One region of the Streptomyces sp. NPDC059695 genome, then DNA from elsewhere that is predicted to be linked to it. Evidence: riboswitches for the same ligand, from Rfam matches in the RefSeq annotation. Region 1 holds a riboswitch; the other holds the start of a gene.
What was found. A riboswitch is a leader RNA that binds a small molecule or an ion and turns the genes downstream of it on or off. The one in region 1 is predicted to bind thiamine pyrophosphate.

Region 1 (4,391 bases):
TTGGCGACGCCGCCGTCCGACTGGTCGGCGGCGGAGATGTGCAGAATCGTCGCATCAAGATCGAAGACTCCCTCGCCCACTGGCGGGACGAGATCGGCGTGCCCATCTACTTCGCCCTCTACCGCGAGGGGGAGATCGAGCTCGTCGCCGTCGCCGACACCCCTTCCGCCCCCGCGGTGGAGGAATGGGCCGACTTCCGCGAGACCGCGCACGCTCACGCGATCGGCCAATGCCTGCTGAGTCAACTCGATCTGAAATCTCGTCAAGACCACCTTGACCGCCACCCGGTGGAAGCCATCACTCCGTACACGGTGCGTAACCGCCGTGTGCTTTTGGATCGTTTGGGCGGTTTGGGGCGAATGGAGCCCCTGGTAGAGCGTCAGGAATATGCGCTCGGCACGGTCTGTGCCGCCATCCCCATCACCGCGGGCTCCACGGCGGCCGCGATGGCCATTTCCCTCCCCCTTCACCAGGAAGAACGGTTGCTCCCAGCAGTCGAGCGGCTACGCACGGAGATCGGAAGGCTCTTCAGTTCCCTCGCGTTCTCTATCAGTATCTGAAAAATCACTCCTTGTGATCTGCTAGTGCGTACAGCACGATTGCGTCAAGAGGGCCACGGGGGATCATTCCTGGCCGTTTCGGTCACAGCTTTCAGCAGCTGTGTTTACACAACTGCTTCATCTACTGCGGGGTACATGATGCGAGAGTCGGTTCAGGCCGAGGTCCTGATGAGCTTCCTCGTCTCCGAGGAGCTCTCCTTCAAGATCCCGGTCGAACTCCGATATGAGACGCGGGATCCCTACGCGGTGCGGATGACCTTCCACCTCCCCGGAGACGCACCGGTGACCTGGGCGTTCGGAAGGGAACTGCTGCTCGACGGGATCAACCGGCCGAGCGGGGACGGGGACGTGCACATCGCTCCGACCGAGCCGGAAGGGCTCTCGGACGTGTCCATCCGGCTCCAGGTGGGCGGCGATCGCGCGCTCTTCCGGGCCAGCGCGCCTCCACTGGTGGCCTTCCTCGACCGAACGGACAAGCTGGTTCCGCTCGGTCAGGAACGGACACTCGGCGACTTCGAGGACAACCTGGAGGCGGCACTGGGCCGGATCCTCGCCGAAGAGAACGCCGGCCCCGCCTGACCCGCCCTGCCCGAGCCGTCTCCACCGAGCCGTCTCCACCGAGCCGCCCCGCCCGTGCGGGACGTTCGGGCCGGACCCTCCCCGAGCCGGGCCGGCCCGAGCCTTCAGCGCGCACGCCTCACTTGGCGCGGCGGCGCCGCCCTCCCCGTACCGCCGCGGGCTTCCCACCCCCGGGCGCCTGCCGGTCGGCGGACACGACCAGGGCCGCGAGCGCCGTGGTGACCGGCACGGACGCCACCAGACCGATCGAACCGACCAGCGTCCGGACGATCTCCTCGGCGACCAGCTCACTGTTGGCCACCGTCCCCATGCTGCTCTGGGCGATGGAGAACAGCAGCAGCAGCGGCAGGGCGGCACCCGCGTAGGCCAGGACCAGGGTGTTCACGACCGAGGCGATGTGGTCACGGCCGATCCGGATGGCGGCCCGGTACAGGCCGCGCGGCCCCATGCCCGGGTCGGCCTGGTGCAGTTCCCAGACGGCCGAGGTCTGGGTGACGGTGACGTCGTCGAGCACACCGAGCGATCCGATGATGATCCCGGCCAGGAGCAGGCCGGACATGTCGATCTCCGGGTACAGCCCGTGGATCAGACCGGTGTTGTCGTCGGTGTTGCCGCTGAGCGACGCCCAGTCGATGAACACCGAGCCGAGCAACCCGATCAGCATCAGCGAGATCAGTGTGCCGAGCACCGCGACCGAGGTGCGGGCCGAGAGTCCATGACACATGTAGAGCGCGATCAGCATGATCGCGCTCGACCCGACCACCGCGACGACCAGCGGATTCGATCCCTCCAGGATCGCCGGCAGGATGAAGAGCGTCAGCACCAGGAAGCTCGCGCCGAGCGCGATCAGCGCCATCACGCCCCGCATCCGGCCGACGAGCACGACGACCAGGGCGAAGATCCCGGCGAGCACCGCGAGCGGGACCTTCCGGTTCACGTCGGTCACCGAGTACTGCAGGTCGTGCGGGGCGTCGGGGGCGTAGGCCACCACCACTCCCTGGCCCTCGTGCAGTTGGCGAGGTGCGTCCGGCTGCACGATCTCGACGAACCTACGGCCCTGGTCCGGCCCGGTGGTGACCTCCACCGTCGCCTTCCCGCACTGCCCCTGCTGGGCGTTGACCGCCTCGCGCCCCTCCGGGGTCGAGGTGTCGCCGGTCGGCGGGACCTGGGCGGCGTTCACGTCCTTGCAGTCGACGTGGTCGACGGAGACGACCTCGCCCTGCTGGGTCTGCCGGTCGAAGCCGACGCCGGTGCGCTGGTGCGCGGAGGTGCCGCCGGGCCACAGGACCACGAGGCCGACCACGACGGCGGTGGCGAACGGGATCAGCACCGCGGCGATGACCTTGCGCAGATGCCGCGAGACCGGGGCGGCGGGCCCGTGGCCGTGGCTGTGGCCGTGGCCGTGGCCGTGGCCGTGCCCCCCGCCTCCGTGCCCGTGGGAGGGCCCGGAATCGTGTCCGGGTCCGTGGGCGTGGCCGTGGGGCTCGGGGGTCTGCTGGGGGGAAGTCACCGACCGATCATCGCAAGAACGGCGGGGGCCCACTGTTCAGCACGCCAGGGAGGGCGCTAGCGTGGTGACACCTTTGCACACGCGGGAGCTCGGAGCACCGGGCTGAGAGGGCGCTGATCACCGTACGCACGTACGGGAGGAGGCTGCGCCGACCGCCGAACCTGTTACCGGGTAATGCCGGCGTAGGGAGATCGGTCTCATGACCATTCAGGATGCACGCACGCCTGCCTCCGACCAGAACCAGACCGACGGGCAGGAGCGCACGCCCGGCTGGCACAAGGGGTACGTCCAGGGTTCGCGCCCCGACCTCCGGGTGCCCGTCCGTCAGGTGCACCTCACCAACGGCAAGGACGTCACGCTGTACGACACGTCCGGCCCGTACACCGACCCCGCCATCGACACCGATGTCCGCCGGGGCCTTCCGCCGCTGCGCGAGAACTGGATCATCGCGCGCGGCGACACCGAGGAGTACGCGGGCCGCCCGTCCCGCCCCGAGGACGACGGGATCAAGCACACCTCCCCGCGCGGCGGTGGGCTCAAGAACCTCGACGCCGTCTTCCCCGGCCGCCCCCGTCTGCCGCGCCGCGGCCGCGACGGCCAGGCCGTGACCCAGCTCGCGTACGCCCGCCGGGGCGAGATCACCCCGGAGATGGAGTACGTGGCGATCCGCGAGAACGTCTCCCCCGAGGTCGTACGGGAGGAGATCGCCGCGGGCCGCGCGGTGCTGCCGGCGAACGTGAACCACCCGGAGATCGAGCCGATGATCATCGGCAAGCGGTTCCTGGTGAAGGTCAACGCCAACATCGGCAACTCCGCCGTCACCTCCTCCATCGAAGAGGAGGTGGAGAAGATGACCTGGGCGACCAAGTGGGGCGCCGACACGGTCATGGACCTCTCCACCGGTCGCAACATCCACACCACCCGCGAGTGGGTGCTGCGCAACTCCCCCGTCCCGATCGGCACCGTGCCGCTCTACCAGGCGCTGGAGAAGGTCGACGGCAGGGCCGAGGACCTGACCTGGGAGATCTACAAGGACACGGTCATCGAGCAGGCCGAGCAGGGCGTGGACTACATGACGGTGCACGCCGGCGTGCTCCTGCCGTACGTGCCGCTCACCGCGCGCCGCAAGACCGGCATCGTCTCGCGCGGCGGCTCGATCATGGCCGCCTGGTGTCTGGCGCACCACAAGGAGAACTTCCTCTACACGAACTTCGAGGAGCTCTGCGAGATCCTGGCGGCGTACGACGTCACCTACTCGCTCGGCGACGGACTGCGCCCCGGCTCGATCGCGGACGCCAACGACGAGGCGCAGTTCGCGGAGCTGCGCACGCTCGGCGAGCTCAACACGATCGCCAAGCGGCACAACGTGCAGACGATGATCGAGGGCCCCGGGCACGTCCCGATGCACAAGATCAAGGAGAACATCGACCTCCAGCAGGAGATCTGCGAGGAGGCGCCGTTCTACACGCTCGGCCCGCTGACCACGGACGTCGCGCCCGCGTACGACCACATCACCTCCGGCATCGGCGCGGCGATGATCGCCTGGTGGGGCACGGCGATGCTCTGCTACGTCACGCCCAAGGAGCACCTGGGCCTGCCGAACAAGGACGACGTGAAGACGGGCGTCATCACGTACAAGATCGCGGCGCACGCGGCGGACCTCGCCAAGGGACACCCGGGCGCGCAGGAGTGGGACGACGCGCTCTCGGACGCGCGGTTCGAGTTCCGCTGGGAGGACCAGT
Region 2 (4,391 bases), on a different contig from region 1:
CCGTTCGACAAGAGCGCGCTGCGCAACATCGAGCAGGCCATCCGGGACTCGGACCTCGGCGTCAACCCGAGCAACGACGGCAACATCATCCGCGTGGTGTTCCCGGAGCTGACCGAGGAGCGCCGCCGGGAGTACATCAAGGTCGCCAAGGGCAAGGCCGAGGACTCGAAGATCTCGATCCGCTCGGTGCGCCGCAAGGCCAAGGAGACCATCGACAAGCTCGTCAAGGACGGCGAGGTCGGCGAGGACGAGGGCCGCCGCGCCGAGAAGGAGCTCGACGACACCACCGCGAAGTACGTCGCGCAGGTGGACGAGCTGCTCAAGCACAAGGAAGCCGAGCTGCTCGAGGTCTGATGAACGACTCTTCCTGGGGGGCCCCGGCCGGTTCCGGCCGCGGGGGACCCGACCAGGGGCCTGCCCCGGCGGGTCCCGCATACGATCGGCATCAGGCGGCGCAGACTCGGCCCATGCCCATCGTGCCCGACGTTCCCGCCGGCGGATTCCAGGACGGTCACGGCCGGGGGGCCGCTCACCCGAGCGGTCCCCTGTTCCGTGACGAGACGCCGCACGAGCACCCGCAGGAGCCCATGTCCAGCCCCACTCCGCCTCCGCCGCCCGCGCCGCCGGCGCCGCGGCAGAAGAAGAGCGCCGGGCGCAACCTGGGCGCGGCCATAGGGGTCGGAGTCGGACTCGGCGCGGTCATCATCGCGTCGCTGTACATCTGGGCACCCGCGTTCGTCGGAGTGATAGCGGTCGCCGTGGTCGTCGGCCTCTGGGAGCTCACCTCCCGCCTCCAGGAGCGCAAGGGGATCAAGGCGCCGCTGGTCCCGCTCGCGGTCGGCGGCGCGGCGATGGTCGTCGCCGGCTACGTCCGGGGCGCCGAGGGCGCCTGGGTGGCGATGGCCCTGACGGCGCTCGCGGTGCTCGTCTGGCGGATGACGGAGCCGCCCGAGGGTTACCTCAAGGACGTCACGGCGGGAGTCTTCGCCGCGTTCTACGTGCCGTTCCTGGCGACGTTCGTGGCGATGCTTCTGGCCGCGGACGACGGGCCGGAGCGGGTGCTGACGTTCCTGATCCTGACCGTGGTCAGCGACACCGGGGCGTACGCGATCGGCTGGCGCTTCGGCAAGCACAAGCTGGCCCCGAGGATCAGCCCCGGCAAGACCCGCGAGGGCCTGGTCGGCGCGGTGACGTTCGCGATGGCGGCGGGCGCGCTGTGCATGCAGTTCATGATCGACGACGGCGTCTGGTGGCAGGGCCTGATCCTCGGTCTGGCGGTGGCGGCGAGCGCGACGCTCGGCGACCTCGGCGAGTCCATGATCAAGCGCGACCTGGGCATCAAGGACATGGGCACGCTGCTGCCGGGCCACGGCGGCATCATGGACCGGCTGGACTCGCTGCTGCCGACGGCACCGGTGGTGTGGCTGCTGCTGGCACTGTTCGTCGGAACGGCTTGACGGACAACGGGTACTCTGGAAGGGCTCGTGGCGCGTGCGCTGCGGGCCCTTCCGTCGTCCTCGCCGCTGCGGGGACGGTCCAGTGAGGTCTCCTGGCTCCGGCATCGTGATGCCGTCCCTCCCGCCGACGCGGGGATGCCGGACCTCGTGCCGTCTGAGGAGACACCCGATCGTGGCCCGTCCAGTGCCCGGAGAACTCACTTTCGTCGCCCCCCGCGGAGCCAAGAAGCCGCCGCGGCACCTGGCCGACCTCACGCCCGCCGAGCGGAAGGAGGCCGTCGCCGCGATCGGCGAGAAGCCCTTCCGCGCCAAGCAGCTGTCGACGCACTACTTCGCGCGGTACGCGCACGACCCCGCCGAGTGGACGGACATCCCGGCCGCCTCGCGCGAGAAGCTGGCCGGGGAGCTGCTGCCCGACCTGATGTCCGTGGTGCGGCACATCTCGTGCGACGACGACACCACCCGCAAGACCCTGTGGCGGCTGCACGACGGCACGCTCGTGGAGTCGGTGCTCATGCGTTACCCGGACCGGGTGACCATGTGCATCTCCTCGCAGGCCGGCTGCGGGATGAACTGTCCGTTCTGCGCGACCGGGCAGGCGGGCCTCGACCGGAACCTGTCGACCGCCGAGATCGTGCACCAGATCGTGGACGGCATGCGCTCCCTGCGCGACGGCGAGGTGCCCGGCGGACCGGCGCGGCTCTCCAACATCGTGTTCATGGGCATGGGCGAGCCCCTCGCCAACTACAAGCGGGTCGTCGGCGCCATCCGGCGGCTGACCGACCCCGAGCCCGACGGGCTCGGCCTCTCGCAGCGCGGCATCACCGTCTCCACCGTCGGTCTCGTGCCCGCCATGCTGCGCTTCGCCGACGAGGGCTTCAAGTGCCGCCTCGCCGTCTCGCTGCACGCGCCCGACGACGAGCTGCGGGACACCCTCGTGCCCGTCAACACGCGCTGGAAGGTGCGGGAGGTCCTCGACGCGGCCTGGGAGTACGCGGAGAAGTCCGGGCGCCGGATCTCCATCGAGTACGCCCTCATCCGGGACATCAACGACCAGGCCTGGCGCGGTGACCTGCTCGGCAGGCTCCTCAAGGGCAAGCGGGTGCACGTCAACCTGATCCCGCTGAACCCGACGCCCGGTTCGAAGTGGACGGCCTCCCGCCCCGAGGACGAGAAGGCCTTCGTCGAGGCTATCGCCCGCCACGGCGTCCCGGTGACCGTGCGGGACACCCGCGGCCAGGAGATCGACGGTGCCTGTGGACAGCTCGCGGCCGCCGAGCGCTGACCTTGTAGTCTGAGCTCGAACACATCTCCATATTCCGACAGGGGAGCGCCACAGCGCTGAGAGTGCGGTAACCGTAGACCGCAGACCCTCTGAACCTTGCCCAGGTCATTCTGGGTAGGAAGTTCGGTCGTAACTCAAGCTGTTGCGCCCTGCCCGCGTCCGCCGGACGCGGGCAGGGCCGCGTCTCTTCCTGGTCATACCCAGGAGGAATCCAGTGAGCATCAAGAAGGCCGCCGCCGCCGCGCTCGTCGCGGCGCTCGGCGTCACCACCCTGGCCGCCTGCGGCACCGACGAGGTCCGCGGTGCCGCCGGCAAGACCGACCGGCCCGCGCCGAAGACGGTCACGCTGGTGAGCCACGACTCCTTCAACGCCTCCAAGGAGGTGCTGGCCGACTTCACGAAGCAGACCGGCTTCACGGTCAAGGTCCTCAAGAGCGGCGACGCCGGTGAGGCCGTCAACAAGGAGATCCTGACCAAGGGCTCCCCGCAGGGCGACGTCTTCTTCGGCGTCGACAACACGCTGCTGTCCCGCGCCCTCGACAACGGGATCTTCGTCCCGTACGAGGCGAAGGGCCTGGACCGGGTCCCGGCCGCGTACCAGCTCGACAAGGAGCACCGGGTCACCCCGATCGACTCCGGTGACATCTGCGTCAACTACGACAAGAAGTACTTCGCCGACAAGAAGCTGGCGCCGCCGGTGACCTTCGACGACCTCGCCGAGCCGGCGTACAAGGACCTGCTGGTCGTGGAGAACCCCGAGCGGTCCTCCCCGGGCCTCGGCTTCCTCCTCGGCACGGCCGCGAAGTACGGCGACGACGGCTGGCAGGACTACTGGAAGAAGCTCAAGGCCAACGGCATGAAGACCGTCGACAGCTGGGAGCTCGCCTACAACCAGGAGTTCTCCGGCTCGGCCGGCGGCAAGCAGGCCAAGGGCGACCGGCCGCTGGTCGTGTCGTACGCCTCCAGCCCGCCCGTCGAGGTGCTGTACGGCGAGCCGCAGCCGAAGACGGCGCCCACCGGCGTCTCCACCGGCACCTGCTTCCGGCAGACCGAGTTCGCGGGCCTGCTGAACGGCGCGAAGAACCCCGAGGGCGGCAAGGCGCTGATCGACTTCCTGATCTCCAAGAAGTTCCAGGAGGACATGCCGCTCCAGATGTTCGTCAACCCGGTGGCGAAGGACGCGGCCCTGCCCGAGCTCTTCACGAAGCACGGCGTCGTGGTCGACAAGCCGGAGACCATGGCCCCCGAGAAGATCGCCGAGAAGCGTGACCCGTGGATCCAGCAGTGGTCGTCGCTCGTTCTGAAGTGACGCGGGACGTCCGGGGGAGCGTGACGCGGCTCGGTCTCATGGCCCTGCCCGTCGCGTTCTTCGGGCTCTTCTTCGCCTGGCCCGTCGTGTCCATCGTGGACCGGGGGCTGCGCCCCGACGGCACCTGGCGGTTCGACCGGATCGGCGAGACGCTGACCCGGCCGGACATCCTCGACGTGCTCGGCTTCACCGTCTGGCAGGCGCTCGCCTCCACCGGCCTGACCCTGCTGGTCGCGCTGCCGGGGGCGTACGTCTTCGCCCGCTTCGACTTCCCCGGAAAGAGCGTGCTGCGGGCCGTCGTCACGGTCCCCTTCGTGCTGCCGACCGTGCTCGTCGGCAC

Region 2: it holds a riboswitch for thiamine pyrophosphate, as region 1 does, so the genes downstream of both, ACFV2S_RS13490 (thiamine ABC transporter substrate binding subunit) here and thiC (phosphomethylpyrimidine synthase ThiC) in region 1, are expected to answer to the same signal.

Annotation. Positions count from the first base shown of each region.
Region 1 covers NZ_JBHWFF010000008.1:70,628-75,018, forward strand. Annotated here, with positions in the region: gene ACFV2S_RS12390 (IclR family transcriptional regulator) at 1-560, shown strand, start outside; gene ACFV2S_RS12395 (SsgA family sporulation/cell division regulator) at 699-1,139, shown strand; gene ACFV2S_RS12400 (YibE/F family protein) at 1,258-2,649, opposite strand; TPP riboswitch at 2,721-2,855, shown strand; gene thiC (phosphomethylpyrimidine synthase ThiC) at 2,849-4,391, shown strand, end outside.
Region 2 covers NZ_JBHWFF010000009.1:40,341-44,731, reverse strand. Annotated here, with positions in the region: gene frr (ribosome recycling factor) at 1-354, shown strand, start outside; gene ACFV2S_RS13500 (phosphatidate cytidylyltransferase) at 354-1,457, shown strand; gene rlmN (23S rRNA (adenine(2503)-C(2))-methyltransferase RlmN) at 1,630-2,742, shown strand; TPP riboswitch at 2,772-2,881, shown strand; gene ACFV2S_RS13490 (thiamine ABC transporter substrate binding subunit) at 2,957-4,051, shown strand; gene ACFV2S_RS13485 (ABC transporter permease) at 4,090-4,391, shown strand, end outside.